4 regions of the Kitasatospora sp. NPDC048407 genome follow, and region 2 is predicted to be linked to each of the others. Evidence: riboswitches for the same ligand, from Rfam matches in the RefSeq annotation. Region 2 holds a riboswitch; each other region holds the start of a gene.
The links. A riboswitch is a leader RNA that binds a small molecule or an ion and turns the genes downstream of it on or off. The one in region 2 is predicted to bind cyclic di-AMP.

Region 1: another riboswitch for cyclic di-AMP. It lies ahead of ACGFWJ_RS35535 (transglycosylase family protein); the one in region 2 lies ahead of ACGFWJ_RS07050 (transglycosylase family protein).
Region 3: another riboswitch for cyclic di-AMP. It lies ahead of ACGFWJ_RS32080 (NlpC/P60 family protein); the one in region 2 lies ahead of ACGFWJ_RS07050 (transglycosylase family protein).
Region 4: another riboswitch for cyclic di-AMP. It lies ahead of ACGFWJ_RS22095 (transglycosylase family protein); the one in region 2 lies ahead of ACGFWJ_RS07050 (transglycosylase family protein).

Annotation. Positions count from the first base shown of each region.
Region 1 is NZ_JBICXW010000039.1:17,060-21,184, forward strand. Features, by position in the region: gene ACGFWJ_RS35530 (hypothetical protein) at 1-129, opposite strand, end outside; gene ACGFWJ_RS35535 (transglycosylase family protein) at 384-1,598, opposite strand; cyclic di-AMP (ydaO/yuaA leader) riboswitch at 1,604-1,780, opposite strand; gene ACGFWJ_RS35540 (hypothetical protein) at 1,886-2,041, shown strand; gene ACGFWJ_RS35545 (hypothetical protein) at 2,278-4,125, shown strand, end outside.
Region 2 is NZ_JBICXW010000002.1:371,885-376,009, forward strand. Features, by position in the region: gene ACGFWJ_RS07045 (CapA family protein) at 1-594, shown strand, start outside; gene ACGFWJ_RS07050 (transglycosylase family protein) at 617-1,759, opposite strand; cyclic di-AMP (ydaO/yuaA leader) riboswitch at 1,763-1,929, opposite strand; gene ACGFWJ_RS07055 (MFS transporter) at 2,327-3,574, shown strand; gene ACGFWJ_RS07060 (MFS transporter) at 3,698-4,125, shown strand, end outside.
Region 3 is NZ_JBICXW010000026.1:70,501-74,625, forward strand. Features, by position in the region: gene ACGFWJ_RS32070 (hypothetical protein) at 1-65, opposite strand, end outside; gene ACGFWJ_RS32075 (NlpC/P60 family protein) at 194-1,234, opposite strand; gene ACGFWJ_RS32080 (NlpC/P60 family protein) at 1,447-2,517, opposite strand; cyclic di-AMP (ydaO/yuaA leader) riboswitch at 2,528-2,680, opposite strand; gene ACGFWJ_RS32085 (NlpC/P60 family protein) at 3,047-4,081, opposite strand.
Region 4 is NZ_JBICXW010000012.1:47,680-51,804, forward strand. Features, by position in the region: gene ACGFWJ_RS22085 (septum formation initiator family protein) at 1-155, opposite strand, end outside; gene eno (phosphopyruvate hydratase) at 357-1,646, opposite strand; gene ACGFWJ_RS22095 (transglycosylase family protein) at 1,899-2,585, opposite strand; cyclic di-AMP (ydaO/yuaA leader) riboswitch at 2,589-2,788, opposite strand; gene ACGFWJ_RS22100 (cytochrome P450) at 3,031-4,125, opposite strand, start outside.

The DNA.
Region 1 (4,125 bases), on a different contig from region 2:
GGTGCGACGGCCGGTGGACAGGTAGTCGCGCACCAGCAGCTCCACCGCGTCCTGCGGGCTGCTCACTCCGAGGCGCATCATCGCCTCCAGCGCGAGGTCCGCGTCCAGCGTGATCGTCACCTTCGCCATCGCACCGCTCCAGGGGCTCGGGACTGCTTCCGGTCTTCGGCGTTCGGCGTTCGGCGTTCGGCGTTCGGCCTTCGGCGTTCGGCCTTCGGCGTTCGGCGTTCGGCGTTCGGCGTTCGGCCTTCGGTCTCGGCCGAGGATAGGCCGCTGCCCCCGGAGCCGACCAGGGTCCCCGAGGGCAGCGGTGTCCGCGGTGCGGTCACCTCATGCGCGTGCGCGTGCGCGTGGTGTGCGCGGTGCGTGTGGTGTCAGGCGGTTCAGACCCGACCGGCGAAGTCCGGCGCCCAGTTGGCGATGGTCTCGGTCTTCACGCCGGACTTCGGGTTGGCGGCCTCGACGTACTTGCCGTCGCCGATGTAGATCGCCACGTGGTAGACGCCCGAGTTGGAGCCGTTGTTCGACCAGAACAGCAGGTCGCCCGGCTGCAGGCTGTTCAGCGAGACCCGGGTCGAGTAGTCGGCCTGGTCCGCGGCCACGCGCGGCAGGCTGATGCCGGCCTGGCGGAACGCGGCCTGGGTCAGGCCCGAGCAGTCCCAGCCGCCGTTGCCGGTGCCGCCGTAGATGTACGGCTGGCCGACCTTCGACAGCGCGAAGTCGATCGCCGCGGCCTTGGAGCCGGTCGCCTTGACGGCGGCGGTGGCGGTCGTGGTGGCGGTCGTGGTGGTGGCGGCGGGCTTGGCGGGGGTGCTCGGCTGGGCCGGCGCGGGGGTGCTCGGCTTGGCCGGGGCGGACTGCTTGGCGGGCGCCGACTGCTTGGCCGGGGCCTGGGCGACCGCGACGTTGCCGAGCGCCAGCTTCTGACCGGGGTAGATCATGTCCGCGCCCTCGGTGAGGACGGAGCGGTTCAGCTCGTACAGCTTCTCCCAGCCGCCCTCGACGTTCTGACGCTGGGCGATGGCGGACAGCCAGTCGCCCGCCACGACGGTGTAGCTGCCGGAGGCCTGGGTGTCGGCCTGCGGCTGAGCCTGCGGGCGGCTCTGGGCCTGGCTCTGGCGCTGCTGCGGGGCCGGCTGCTGGGCCTGCTTCGGCGCCTGCGGCTGGGCCGGGGCCTGGGCCTGCGGCTTGGCGGTGGTGGTGGAGCCCGTGGAGGTGTCGACCTGCGGGGCGGCGCCGCCCTTGGTCAGACCGGCCTGGACCGAGCACACCGGCCAGGCGCCGGGGCCCTGGGAGGCCAGCACCTTCTCGGCGACGGCGATCTGCTGGTCCTTGGTGGCCAGGTCGGCGCGCGGGGCGAACGCGGTACCGCCGAAGGCGGCCCAGGTGGAGGCGGTGAACTGCAGGCCGCCGTAGAAACCGTTACCGGTGTTGATCGACCAGTTGCCACTGGACTCGCACTGCGCGACCTTGTCCCAGGTGGCCACCGAAGCGGCGGAGGCGGTACCCGCGGCCAGGCCGGGGACCGTGAGGCCGATGCCCACAACACCAGTGGTGGCAATCAGACGGCGGGCGCGCTTGGCGCTGATGGGCAGCATGAAGAAGCGTTCCTCTCCCACGCCTGCGAGGTGAGCTGTCGGATTCGGGCTGGAGTTGCCCGGCCGCGCACACCTTTCGGCGCGCACGGCTTCACCCCAAGCCCCGGACCGGTCCGTCAGGACCGCCCCAGGGCGACTTACCTGGTTCCCCCGCCCCTGCCGCGGTGCGTCATTGCATGAGCCGGCCCACCCGGCGGCAGGATTCGGCGTTCCGGGCGAGCTGGGTCCGTGTGTCCACGAACGTGGGCAGGACATTAAGCGGAATTAAGGACGATTAGCAAATTCCTGTGACGGCCGTCACCGGGTCCGAAAAATTCGATCAAGGAATTTTGGGCGAACTCCACGGCGAGCGGCCAAACCTGGGCTTCCGTCAGGAAATTGGCGATCTTGTGCCCGTTTTGGGTGGTTATGTGGCCTGCCGGGCGAATATTCGCCTTGGCTAGTGTTTGTGACCGACCGGATGGGGAGTTATGGGCGTTCTGTCCATCTTGTCCCGGGAGCTGAAGACCCTTTGCTGACAGGTCGTGGAATTGCGGCCATCGCCCATTTCTGCCGAACTGATGGGTGATGCTACGTCAGAATGCTTAGCTGTTTCGGAAGTCGCCGATTTCCGTTGTGACAGCCATCTATGCTGCCCGCGACGATTCGGAGTCCCTGCACGTTTCGGGAGGCGGCCATCGTGGAGCAGTGGGAGAACGCGCGGCAGCAGCGGCCGTTGTCGGGGCGGCGGCGGGTGTTGGCCTGGCTGGCGGTCGGGACGGTGGCGGCGGTCGGTGGGGGAGTGGTGCTGCGGCAGTCGTTGGCCGGGGCGGAGCCGGCGGCGGGGGCGGTGGGCGAGGGCGGGCGGCGGTGGTCGGATGCCGAGGGGTGGGGCGGGAAGGTGCCCGGGGCGGGGAGTGCCGTGCGGATCACCGACAAGGTGGTGCTGGACGGTGATGCCAAGGTCGGGTCGCTGCTGATCGACACGGGTGGGTCGCTGGTGTTCGCCGGGGACCGGTCGGTGACGTTGGAGAGTGCGGGCAACGTCGAGGTCCGCGGGGTGCTGGCGCTCGCGCCCGATGCGGCGCACACCCATACCTTGCGCTTTCCCGACATCGACGAACGGCGGTTCCAGGGCGGCGGCATGACCGTCGTCGACACCGACACCGGCCTGTGGGTCACCGGCCGCGGTTACCTGCGGCTGGACGGTGCGCCCCGGACGGCGTGGGTGCGGGCCGCGACCGAGCTGAAGGCGGGGGACACCGTACTGAAGCTGGCGGTGGCGCCGGAGGGTTGGCAGGTGGGTGACGAGCTCGCCGTCACGCCGACCGCGCCGCCCGATGCCGAGGGGTTCTCCGATGCGTACGACCTGGTGACGGTTCAGCGGGTGGACGGCCCGAGCGTCACGCTGGCCGCGCCGTTGCAGCACGCGCACCCGCGGGTGAGTCTCGGTGGTGGGGCGGTGTTCGGGGCGGAGGTGCTCAACCTGACGCGTAACGTGCGGGTCGAGGGCACCGAGCAGGGGCGGGCGCACGTCCACCTGACGTCCAGCCGGCCGGCCGATGTGCGGCATGCGGTGCTGCGGCGCGTCGGGCCGCGGGCGGTGGGGAAGGAGAGTTGGAACGGGCAGCCCGTGAGCGAGCCGGTGCTCGGGCGGTACGGGTTGCACTTCCACATGCTGCTGGACACCTCGCGCGGCACGGTGGTCGAGGGCGTGGTGGTGCGCGACGCCGGAAGCCACGCGTTCGTGCCGCACAACAGTCACGGCATCACGTTCCGCGGCTGCATCTCCCACAACACCTGGGAGGACGCGTACTGGTGGGACGGCCCGATCGACACCCGCACCCCGCAGGGCCCGTCCGACGACATCGCGTACGAGGGGTGCGTCGCCTCCAGGACGGTGTTCGAACCGAATCCGCGCGGCTACCGGCTGACCGGCTTCAGCCTCGGCGCGGGCACCGGCTCCTCGGCGAAGGACTGCGTGGCCGTCGGCGTGCAGGGCGCGACCGGGGCGTCCGGGTACGAGTGGCCGGAGACCAGCGAGGGGGTGTGGACGTTCGAGAACTGCCTGGCGCACAACAACCTGGAGAACGGCATCTTCGTCTGGCAGAACTCCGAACACCCGCACACCGTCAGCCGGTTCGCCGCCTACCACAACGGCGGCTGGGGCATCGAGCACGGCGCCTACCTGAACGACTTCGCCTACCGCGCCTCGGTGCTGTACGGCAACGCCGCCGGCGGGATCGCCGTCCACGCGCTCGGGCGCGACAAGGGCACGGTGTTCGACGGGCTGCTGATCGACGCCGCCGGGAAGTCCGACTACGCGGTGGCCACCCTCAAACACCAACTCGACGGCGAACTCGTCACCCTGAGCCGCAGCCGGCTGACCGGCTACCGCAAGGCCGGGGTGGCGTTCCGGGCCACCGGGGACGGGAAGCCCGACGACATCGCGGTGCTGGACTGCGAGTTCGGCGACGGCCCCGAACTGTGGCTCGACCCGGACGCGCCCGCGCCCAAGCAGATCCTGTTCCGCAAGGCCGGACAGTCG
Region 2 (4,125 bases):
GACACGGCCGAAGCCTTCGCGCCCCACATCGCCGACGTGCGCGGAACAAAGGTCGCCGTCCTGGCGGCGAGCCAGGTCGACGAAATCACCAACCAGAAGTGGCGGGCCGGCGAGCACAAGGCCGGCATCGCCTCCGCGTTCGACGAGAAGGCCCTGCTGCGCGCCGTCACCGAGGCCAAGGCGCAGGCGCCCGTGGTGCTGGTCTACCTGCACTGGGGCGAGGAAGGCGTGGCCTGCCCGACCGCCGCGCAGACCGCACTCGCCAAGAAGCTCGCCACGGCCGGCGCCACCGCCGTGGTCGGCACCCACGCCCACACCATGCTCGGCGCGGGCATGCTCGGGAACACCTACGTGGCGTACGGCTTCGGCAACTTCCTCTGGTACGGCACCTCGAACTACACCGCTTCCGACGAGACCGGCGTCACCACACTCACCATCAGCACCGACGGACGCGTCACCGGAGAAACCTTCACCCCCGCCCACATCGACGGCCGCGGCGTGCCCGTCCCGCAGACCGGCAGCGCGGCGAAGGCCGCCCAGCAGCGCCGCGACGGCCTGCGCGGCTGCACCGGACTGGCCGCCGTCCCGAAGTGACGGCGGCTCGACCGGGCGGCCGTCAGCCCAGGTTCAGCACCTGGCCCGGGTGGATCAGGTCCGGGTTCTCGCCCACCACCTGCTGGTTGCTCTGGTAGAGACCGCTCCAGCCGCCGTTCAGCTCGTGGCTGCGGGCGATCTTCGCCAGCGTGTCGCCCGGGCCGACGGTGTACGGCTGCGGGGACGGGGTCGCGGCGGACGGGGATTCGGCGGGCGCGGGCGCGCTGCCGGGCGTGGAGGCGCTCGGGGGCGGCGTGGTGGTGGCCGGGTCGGGGGTGGTGGGCTGCTGGGTGCCGCCGTTGCCGTGGCTGTCCTGACCCTGGCCCTGGTCGTTGCCGTGGCCTGTGCCGTTGCCGTTCTCGGCGCCGTTCCCGTTTCCGTTGCCGTTCTGGTTGTCGGACGGTGTGGTCGGGGTCGGGCTCGGGTCGGTCGACGGCGCAGTCGGCGTAGTCGGAGCGGTCGGAGCGGTCGGGGTGGCCGGGCTCTCCGGGGTGGGGGCCGGGGACGGCGTGGCCGCAGGCGGCTGGGGGTGCGTCAGCTGTATGTAGCGCTCGTACAGGCTCTGGTGGCTGGTCCAGAACCAACCGCCGTTCTTCTCGTACCAGTACACGTGGTACACCGGGTCGTAGCCGGGCAGGCCGGAGAACACCGGAGTGGCGTTCTGCGGGGCGACGGTGCCGTCCGAGGCGGTGTTGACGGCGGCGATGCCGCGGGCGCCGCGCAGCGCACCCGATTCGTCCGCCGAGTCGTTGTTGTCCACCACGCCGGGGGCGCTGACCGTGCGCAGGCCCGCCGTGTCGGCGCAGGACACCCATGGCTGCGGGCCCTCGGTGGCCAGGATCCGTTCGGCGACCGCGATCTGCTGGCTGCGGGTGGCTCCGCTGGGCAGCTCGGCGTACCGGGTACCGCCGTAGTCGATCCAGCGCTGGGCGGTGATCTGGAGGCCGCCGTACAGGCCGTTGCCCGAGTCGGAACTCCAGTTGCCGCCGCTCTCGCAGTCGGCGACCCGGTCCCAGACCGTGCTGGGGGCGGCCTGCGCACCCGTCACGGCGAGCAGGGGCAGGGCGAGGCCGACGCCGGCGACGCCGGCTGCGGCGATCGCCCGCTCGGCGGCTTTCTCCGCCTGGCTCTGCCGACGGTGGCGCCCGGAACCCGTGAAGAGCATGCCAGATCCTCTCCGCACGCCTGCGAGGTGAGCTGTCGGGTTCGGACCGGAGGGAGGCCCGGCCGCCGTGTGCCGGCGGGAGCCGGTGCGGAGGCTTCACCCCTAGCCGTGGGGGCGGCGACGTACCTGGTTCCCCCGTCCCTGTCCAAGGGTTGTGGTGGTCGACCCGGCAACGCGGCGGACAGGGTTCGGCGTTGCCGCGTGCGGGGCCCGGCGGTGCGGGCCGGACCGAGCCTAATCACTCGAACGGAGCAATCACAAGCTCATCGCGGCCGTATTACGGCCGAGTTGCGCTGCCCGGGCGGTCGGGCGGTCGGGTGATCCGGCGGTCCGATGGTCGGGTGCGAAAGTCTGGCCGATCGGTGGGATTGGGGGAGCGGGGGGAGGGAAGGCGGACGGTCCCGCTTGGGCCTTGGAAGCTGAATTGTCATCAAATGCCGTGGAATTAAAGCGAGTTGAGCGATATCCGGGCATTGCAGGCGTTGCGGATAAATCGCGCGACAGCTGCTTCGGGAGCTTCCTACCATCGCGGTGATCGCTGTTCCCCGACCCGCTGTGGAGGTGCCCGTGGCTGTGCTGATTCCCGAAGTACTCCGGGTGGAGCGCCAGTTCGCCCGTCTGTTCGTCGGCCAGTCGCTGTCCGTCCTGGGCGACAGGGTGTCGTTCGTCGCGCTGCCGTTCGCCGTGCTGTCGATCGGCGGGTCGGCCGCCGATGTCGGCCTGGTGGCTTCGGCGGGCCTGCTGCCGGTGCTGGTGTTCATGCTGATCGGCGGCGTGTGGGCGGACCGGATGCCAAGACAGCGGATCATGCTGGCCTCCGATCTGGTGCGGTGCGTGGTCCAGGCGGCCGTCGCGGTGTTGCTGCTCACCGGGACGGCCCGGGTCGGGGTGCTGGCACTGCTGATGGTGGTGTTCGGGGTGGCGGACGCGTTCTTCCTGCCCGCCTCCACCGGGCTGATCCCGCTGCTGGTGTCCGGTGAACGGCTGGGCGAGGCCAATGCCTTGCGCGGGCTCGTCCACTCGGTGGGGTTGGTGATCGGCCCGGTGCTGGCCGGCGCGCTGGTCGCCCTTGCCGGGCCCGGCGGTGCCCTGATGGTGGATGCCGCGAGCTTCGCGGCCAGCGCCGCCGTGCTGGCGAGACTCGGTGCGGTGGGCGGGCGGGCCAGTGCGGAGCAGGCCGAGCGACTCGGGTTCCTGGCCGAACTCCGGGTCGGCTGGCGGCAGGTGCGAGAACGGGCCTGGGTGTGGTCGGGCATGCTCGCGATCGCGGTGTACCACGTGGTGGTGTTGCCCTCGGTGTTCGTGCTCGGCCCGGTCCTGGCGGACCGCGAGTGGGGCGGGGCCGGCGCCTGGGCCGTGGTGGTCACCGCCTTCGGCCTCGGCTCGATCGTCGGAGACGTCTGCGCCTACCGCCTGAAACCGGCCCGGCCGATGGCGGTGGCGGCCGTCGGGATGGCGATTGCCTCCTGCCAGGCGCTGATCATCGGATCCGGTGCTCCGGTCGCGGTGATCGCCCTGCTGGAGGCCTGCACCGGAGTCGGCGTCTCGCTCTGCTTCGTGCTGTGGGAGACCTCACTCCAGGTGCACATACCCGAGCAGGTGCTGTCGCGGGTCAGCTCCTACGACCACCTGATCTCGGTGGCGCTGATGCCACTCGGCCTGGTGCTCGCAGGCCCGCTCGCGGACGGGATCGGCGTGCACCGAACGCTGTTCGGCATGACCGCGCTGGGAGTGCCCGCCGCCCTCCTCCTGCTCGCGCTGCCGGCCGTCCGGAAGCTGCCCGCACGACCACAGGTGGACGCACCTATCCAGTAATCCATGAAAGAGTGGAATAGGCTCGTCGTGCACGCCGCGCGGTCAACGCCGGCGGAGCACCGCACCACGCACCACGTTCCACGCACCACGTTCCACGCATCACGCACCACCCGGGAGCCGTCCATGTCCGTCGAGGCCCAGCGCCCGCTGCCACCCCGGGCAGCCGCGCCGACCACTGCTCCGCCCGCCATCCCGGCCGGCGGGCCCGGTGGCCGCCCGATCCGGCTCGGGCTGCGCGCCAACCTCGCGCAGTTCGGCCTGCTGGTGGCGGTCAACGCCCTGGTCGGGGGCATGCTCGGGCAGGAGCGGACGGTTCTGCCGCTGCTCGCCGACAAGGTCTTCCACCTGTCCGCCTACACGGGTGCGCTGACGTACATCCTGGCGTTCGGCGCGACCAAGGCGGTCACCAACTTCTTCGCCGGCACCCTCTCCGACCGGTACGGGCGCAGGCCGGTGCTGATCGCGGGCTGGCTGGTGGCCCTGCCGATACCGGCGATGCTGGCCTGGGGCCCGACCTGGGGCTGGATCGTCGCGGCGAACGTGCTGCTGGG
Region 3 (4,125 bases), on a different contig from region 2:
GCCCCGGACGGCGCGCCCGGCCCGGGCGGGGCGGCGGCCGGTCCGGCGGGCCCGGCGGGGAGCACCCGGGGCAGCGAGAGCTGGGCCGCGCACCCGGCGGCGACCAGCAGCGCGGCCCGCCGGGACGGCGAAGCACCGGCCTGCCGCGGCGCCGGCGCCTGCGGCAGGTCGGTGACCAGGGGCTCGTGCTGGCTCAGACCCGCACCACCGAGTTGACCGGCATCGCGCTGACGCTCTCGTAGCGGACCCGGGCGCCGGGGTGCGGCGCGTGCACGACGACACCGCCGCCGGCGTACATGCCGACGTGGTGCCTGTCCTTGAAGAAGATCACCAGGTCTCCGGGCCGGGCTTCGGCGAGGCTCACCCGCCGGCCGGCCGAGGCCTGCCCCTGCGAGGTCCGCGGCAGGGTCACTCCGGCCTGCCGCCACGCCCAGTACATCAGACCGGAGCAGTCGAACGTGCTGGGCCCGGTGGATCCGTACACGTACGAGGAGCCGATCTTCGAGACGGCCGCGTTCAGCGCGGCGGCGGCGCGGTCGGACGCGGGGGGCTCGTTGCCGAGGTCGAAGCGGTCGGCGCCGCGGGCGGCCCGGGCGTCGTCGTCGTAGGCGAGCCGGTCGCGCTCGGCGGCGGTGAGGTCGCCGAGCAGCTGCCGGGCCCGGGCGAGGCGGGTGCGGACTTCGTCCTTGGCGGCGGCCAGGCGGTGCCGGACCTGTTCCAGTTCGTCGAGTTTGGCCGCGGTCTCCTGACGGCGCTGGTCCAGCCGGCGTTGTCGTTCGCGCAGGTCGCGCAGGGTCTCGTTCTGCCGGGCGGTGGCCTGGCCGAGCGAGCGGGCGCCGGCCAGGTAGGACGCCGGGTCGTTGTCGAGCATCAGCCGCAGCGTGGGATCGAGGCCCTGGGCGCGGTACTGGGCGGCGACCACCGCCCCGAGGTCGGCGCGCAGCCGGTTGAGGTCGTCCTGCCCGGCGGCGACCTGGGTCAGCAGGATGCCGGCCTCGCGCTGCAGCCGTTTCTGCTGTTCCTGGGCGGCGTTGTACTTCTCGGAGGCCTGCTCGGCCTCGTCGTACAGCTGGTCGACCTGCGCCTTGACGTCGGCGCGGTCCGGCGGGTCGGCCGGAGTGGCGGCGGCCGGGGCGACGCCGAGATGGATCACGCCCGTCGCGGCGGCGGTGAGCGCCAGGGCTCGGGCGAGGCGTTGGACACCGGGCAGTGGGGGGCGACGGTGCACTGGCACGTGCGACGACTCCGTTCCTGAGCTCCGGCCTCCGCCGCCGCCCGCGGATCGGACGGCCGTCCGCACGGGGGGCCGGGGCAGAGGTTAGCGAGTCGGACGGATCCAGTCCAAACCCTGACAACTTCGAATATTCGACCGCGAATCGGACACCGGAACGAGGGCGGCCCGGCACCCCCTGTGCGGGGTGCCGGGCCGAAGGCTCCGAGCGGCCGTCAGATCCGGACGATCTTGGTGATCGGCATGACGGTCGCCGACTCGTAGCGGACCTGCGCGCCGGTGTGCGGGGCGTGCACGATCTGCCCGTTTCCGACGTACATGCCGACGTGGTGCTGGTCGCCGTAGTAGATGATCAGGTCACCCGGACGGGCGTTGGCGATGTTGGTGCCGAGGCTGGTGCCGGCACCCGCCTGGGCCTGCGAGGTGCGCGGGATGGAGACACCCGCCTGGGCGTACGCCCACTGCATCAGACCGGAGCAGTCGAAGGTGCTCGGGCCGGCCGCGCCGTAGGAGTACCAGCTGCCCAGCTTGGACAGCGCGGCGTTCATCGCGGCACCCGCGTAGCCGGCCGGCGCCTGCGCCGGCGGGGCGCCGAGGTCGGTGCGGGTGTTGTCGCGGGAGGCGCGCTCGGCCTGGGTGCGGGAGTCGTTCGCGGCCTTGGCCTCGGCCGCCGCGAGATCGTCGCGCTCCTTCTGGGTGAGCGTGTTGAGCAGCTCCTGCGCCTTGGCCAGCTTGGACTGGACGTCTTCCTTGTCGGCCTTGAGGGCCTTCGTGGTGGTGTCCAGTTCGGCGAGCTTCTGCGCGGCCTCCTCGCGCTGCCCGTCGAGCTTGGCCTGCTCGGCCTTGAAGCTCTTGAGCAGGTCGGCCTGGGTGGCGCCGACCGTGTTCAGCGTGCCGGCCTGCCCGAGGAAGCTGTCCGGGTTGCTGGAGAGCATCAGCTGCATGGTCTGCGGCATGCCGCCGTTGCGGTACTGCTCGGCGGCGATCGTCGCCAGGCTGTCCTGGACGGTGGCCACCTGCTCCTGCTGGCGGGCCAGCTGGTCCTGCAGTTGGGTGACCTGCTTCTGCAGGTTCTGCTGCTTCTCGACGGAGGCGTTGAGCGCCTCGGTCTTCACCTCGGCCTGCTCGTTGAGCTGGTCGACCTGCGCCTTGACCTGGTCCTTGGTGGGCGCCGGGTCGGCGTGCGCGCCGGTCTGGGCGGACAGCGCGACGGCGGTGGCGGCAGCGGCAGTGAGAATCGAGACCCGGGCACGGCCGACGGGCTTGGGACGGCGATGGGACGCCACGAAGGCGGACTCCTTCTTCCTCACACCGCCTACCGGGTGAGCTGACGGGTTCGGGCCGGAAGAGACGCCCTACAGCGCCTCACCGGCCGCTCTCGCGGCCGACCTGGCGCCGATTCACCCCGGGGGAACGTGGTTCCCCGGCTCCGTTCGACAGCAACCCCCTCAGGGGTATCCCCGTCGGCGGATCTCGTTCTGGCGATCCACCCGCTGCGTCACGGACTCGGCGGCGACCTCCGCCGTCGCCCCCCTTGGGCGATCGACTCTGCGGTGGTCGAACTATGACCCTAGTAACCGATCCGTGATCCGTTCAAATCCTTGTCGGAAAAAAATCTGAATCTGAGTCAATTTCGATTACGAAACTGACCGAACGTAAGGGATCCGTTGCGCAGTGCGTAGCATTTCCCGCCGTTCACCAGGGAAACGCGACGCCCGGACGTGTTCGAGATCACAGCAGGATCTCGACCCGCCCGGGCGTGTCACGGCGTGTCAATTGTCGCCCCGAGGGGCCTATGTCCGGTTTGTCGGACCGTCAGACCCGACGGATGGTCGAGATCGGCATCGCGTCGACCTTCATGGTCTTCACCACGTCACCGGTGTGCGGCGCGTGCACCACCATGCCGTTGCCGATGTACATGCCGACGTGGTGCCGGTCGCCGTAGTAGACCACCAGGTCACCGGGCTGGGCGTTGTGCCAGTCGGTGCCGACGCTGGCGCCGTAGCTGCCCTGCGCCTGCGAGGTGCGCGGCAGCGACACGCCGGCCTGCGCGTACGCCCACACCATCAGGCCGGAGCAGTCGAAGGTGCTCGGGCCGGTCGCACCCCACACGTACGGCGCACCGCGCTTGTCGAGCGCCCGCTGCACCGCGACCCCGGCGTAGCCGGCGGCCTTCGGCAGGGTGGCCGGGTCGACCCGGTCGGCACTGCGCGAGGCGGCGCCGTCGCCTTGCGTGATCGCCCGCCGGTCGGAGGCGGAGAGCTGGTTGAGCAGGTTCTGCGCCTGCTCCAGCTTGGTCCTGACCTCGTTCTTGGCGTCGTTGAGCGCCTGGGTGGAGTTGTCCAGCTCCTTCAGGACGTCCGCCGCTTCCTGCTTCTGCTGGTTCAGCCGGCGCTGCTGGTCCTGCAGCGACTTCAGGGTCTCGGCCTGGGTGCTGGCCGCCTGGTCGAAGGAGGACGCCTTGTCCAGGTACTTGTCCGGGTCGGCGGAGAGCATCAGCTGCATCGACGGGTCGACGCCCGCGTGCCGGTACTGGTCGCCGGCCACCGCCGCGAGCCCGGAGGACAGCTCGTTCAGCTGGTCCTGGCTGCGGGCCAGCTGGTCCTGCAGCTGGTCGGCCTGCTTGCGGAGCTGGTCGGCCTGCTCCTTGGCGCCGTTGTACTTCTCGGCCGCCTGCTCCTGCTCCTCCATGAGCTTGTCGACCTGCGCCTTGATCTCGTCCTTGTTCGGCTGGGCCGGCGCGGCGTGCGCACTCACCTGGGCCGACAGGGCGACCGCGGTCGCGGCGGCAGCGGTGAGCACGGTCACCCGGGCGCGACTCGGCTGCTTGGGACGGCGGTGGGAGGCCAAGGCGGTGCTCCTTCTTCCTCTGGACTCACCCGTTAGAGCGATAG
Region 4 (4,125 bases), on a different contig from region 2:
GCCCGCTGATCGGCGATCTCGCCGCGCTGCGCGATGTACTGCCGGGCCGGGTACGCGAGTATCGCCACCAGCGAGCACAGGACGAGGACCAGCACGGTGGCCCGGCTGGTGAAGCGCGGGCGCGCCGCCAGTCCGGGAATTCTCCACTTGGCCATCTGGTCGCCCCTCCTGCGCATGCCGGTGCCCCGGCCCCACCATACGCGGTGGAGGCCGGGGCACCGGTCACAACAGGCTCGGCGATCAGCCCTTGCTGTGCTTACTTGTCCGCGGAGCGACTGTGCTTACTTGTCCGCGGAGCGACTGTGCTTACTTGTCCGCGGAGCGACTGTGCTTACTTGTCCGCGGAGCGACTGTGCTTACTTGTCCGCAGAGCGGAAGCGCGGGAACGCGCCGCGGCCGGCGTACTCCGCAGCGTCGTCGAGGATCTCCTCGATGCGCAGCAGCTGGTTGTACTTGGCGACGCGCTCGGAGCGGGCCGGGGCGCCGGTCTTGATCTGGCCGCAGTTGGTGGCCACGGCGAGGTCGGCGATGGTGACGTCCTCGGTCTCGCCGGAGCGGTGCGACATCATGCAGCGGTAGCCGTTGCGCTGGGCCAGCTCGACGGCGTCCAGGGTCTCGGTGAGCGAGCCGATCTGGTTGACCTTCACCAGCAGCGCGTTGGCGGTGCCGGTCTCGATGCCCTTGCGCAGGCGCTCCGGGTTGGTGACGAACAGGTCGTCGCCGACCAGCTGGACCTTGTCGCCCAGCTTGTCGGTGATGGCCTTCCAGCCGTCCCAGTCGGACTCGTCCAGCGGGTCCTCGATGGAGACCAGCGGGTAGGCGGCGACCAGCTCGGCGTAGTACTCGACCAGCTCGGCGGCCGACAGGGCCTTGCCCTCGAACTGGTAGGCGCCGTCCTTGTAGAACTCGGACGCGGCGACGTCCAGGGCGAGCGCGATGTCCTTGCCCGGGGTGTAGCCGGCCTTCTTGATGGCCTCGGTGATGAGGTCCAGGGCCTCGCGGTTGGAGTCCAGGTTCGGGGCGAAGCCGCCCTCGTCGCCCAGGCCGGTGGACAGCCCGCGCTCCTTCAGCACGCCCTTGAGGGTGTGGTAGACCTCGACGCCCCAGCGGACGGCCTCGGAGAAGGACTCCGCGCCGATCGGGGCGATCATGAACTCCTGGATGTCGACGTTGGAGTCCGCGTGCGAGCCGCCGTTGAGGATGTTCATCATCGGGACCGGCAGCACGTGCGCGTTCGGGCCGCCCAGGTAGCGGAACAGCGGCAGGTCGCTGGCCTCGGAGGCGGCGTGCGCGACGGCGAGCGAGACGCCGAGGATGGCGTTGGCGCCGAGCGAGGACTTGTCCGGGGTGGCGTCCAGGTCGAGCATGGCCTGGTCGATCAGGCGCTGCTCGGTGGCGTCGTAGCCGACCAGCTCCGGGCCGATCTGCTCGATGACGGCGAGGACGGCCTTCTCGACGCCCTTGCCGAAGTAGCGGTTCTTGTCGCCGTCGCGGAGCTCCAGCGCCTCGAAGGCGCCGGTGGAGGCACCCGACGGGACAGCCGCACGACCGGTGCTGCCATCGTCGAGACCGACCTCGACCTCGACCGTGGGGTTGCCGCGGGAGTCGAGGATCTCACGGGCTACGACGACATCAATGGACGGCACGAGGCATCTCCTAGCGGAAGCGGATGTGTGGTCGTTACGCCCAGAGCCTAGCCGCAGACATGCCCACGGCCACGCCCGGCCGGGCCCCGTCTCACCGTGTGACCCGGCTACTCACTGGTAGTTCACCTGTTTGCCCGTCGGCGGCGGGCTCCGGGCGGCGCGAACTGCTGGGCGCACGCCCGGAGCGGACGAATCGTCAGACCGACGAAGGGTCTATACCACCGCCGGGCCGGAGCCGGCCGGACCGCGCCGTCACAGCGCCAGCACCTGGCCGGGCATGATCACATCGGGGTCGGCGCCGATCAGTTCGCGGTTCGCCCGGAACAGCTGCTCCCAGCCGCCGGACACGTTCCGCGCGGCGGCGATCCCGGACAGCGTGTCGCCCTCCTGCACGGTGTAGTTCCCGGTGCCGGACTGCGTCGGCGCGTCGGCCGGGGCGCTCTGCTTCGAACTCTTCGACTGCTGCTGCGACTTCGGCGCCTGCTGCGACTTCGCCTGCTTCTGCTCGGGCGCCGCCGCGCGCTGCTGCGAGCGGGAGGCGGTGTCCTCGGAGCTGTCGCCGTCGCGGGACAGGCCGGCCTTGATCGAGCAGGACGGCCAGGCGCCGGGCCCCTGGGAGGCGAGCACCCGCTCGGCCACCGCGATCTGCTCGGAGCGGGTGGCCTGGTCGGCGCGGGCGGCGTAGTCGCCGCCGCCGTAGGCGCGCCAGGTGGAGGAGGAGAACTGCAGGCCGCCGTAGTACCCGTTTCCGGTGTTGATGCTCCAGTCCCCGCCACTCTCGCACTGGGCCACGCGGTCCCAGGTGTCGGCGGGTGCGGCTGCCGCTCCGGTGGCGGAGAGCAGGGGCAGGGCCAGGCCCACGGAGGCGACGCCGGCAGCGGCGACGACCTTCTCGGCCTTGGTGCTACGGCGGTGACGTCCAGTACCGGTGAACAGCATGGGACTTCCTCTCCGCACGCCTACGAGGTGAGCTGTCGGGTTCGGACCGGGAGGCTGGCCCGGCCGCCGGGAGGTCCGGACGCGGTTGCGTCCGTTCCCCGGCGGCTTCACCCCAAGCCGTTGGGAGTACGGCGTTCACACCTGGTTCCCCCGCTCCTGTCCGAATCCTGGTCGGTGTCCCGAGGGTGCGGCGGACAGGACTCGGCGTGCCGCGCTCGGGGCCCGCAGCTGCGGGCAAATCGGAGAGTAAGCAGAGCTGACGAGCAATCACAAGCTCATATCACCGGTATCACGTCGAAATTACGGACCTTCACCTCTCGTGCACAAACCGTCCATGTATGTCCGTATTCGCCCGAGGTGGGGGCGCACCCGCGCCCCCACCGGGCTCACGGACGGTGACGTGCGGGGGCGGGGCGAGGGCGGCGCGGCGGCGGTCGAAACCGGGTCAGCGGGGCGTGAAGGAGACCGGGAGTTCGCGCAGTCCGCGCATGATCAGCCCACCCCGCCAACGGAGTTCGGCCGGATCGGCGGCCAACTGGAGGTCCGGCAGCCGTGTCAGCAGTGTGCCGATCGCGCGCTGCCCTTCGAGCCGGGCCAGCGGCGCACCGATGCAGTAGTGGATGCCGTGTCCGAAACCGAGGTGCGGATTGTCCGTCCGGGCCAGGTCCAGGGTGTTCTCGTCGGAGAACCGGTCCGGGTCGCGGTCCGCCGCGGCCAGCACCACCAGCACCGGGTCGCCCGCCGGGATGTCCACCCCGCCGATGCTCAGTGGCCGGGTGGCGAACCGCCAGGTCGCCAGCTCCACCGGCCCGTCGTAGCGCAGGAGTTCCTCGATGCCGGTCTCCAACAGGCCCGACTCCCCGCGCGCCAGCGACTCTTGGAGCAGGGTGCGCTGAACGGGGTTGCGGAGCAGGGCAAATGCCCCATTGCCGATCAAATTAATGGTCGTCTCGAACCCCGCAAACAACAAGATGAAGGCCATCGCCGCGGCCTCGTTCTCGCTCAGGTGCTCGCCGTGGTCGCTGGCCCGGATCAGGCCGGAGATCAGGTCGTCGCCGAGGTCGGCGCGCTTGCGGTGGATCAGGTCGGCCAGGTAGCCGCGGATCTGCTTGACCGCGCGGCCCACTCCCCCGCGCTTGCCACCGGTATGGCGGATCATCATGCCGGCCCAGTCGCGCAGGTCGTCCTGGTCCTCGGGCGGGACGCCGAGCAGGTCGCAGATCGCGTAGATCGGCAGCGGGAAGGCGAACTCGTGGATCAGATCGACCTCGCCGCGCTCCGCGAAGGAGTCGATCAGGCGGTCGGTGAGCTGCTGCACCCGCGGTTCGAACTCGGCGACCCGGCGCGGTGTGAACGCCTTCGACACCAGGCGGCGCAGCCGGGTGTGGTCCGGCGGGTCGATGTTCAGCAGATGGGTCATCAGGTCGGCCTGCCGCTCGCCCGGGATGCCCACCCGGCCGGTGCGGTGCGCCTGTTCGCTGTGGTGCGCCGGGTTCTTGGAGAGCCGGGAGTCGGCCAGCGCCTGCCGGGCGTCCGCGTA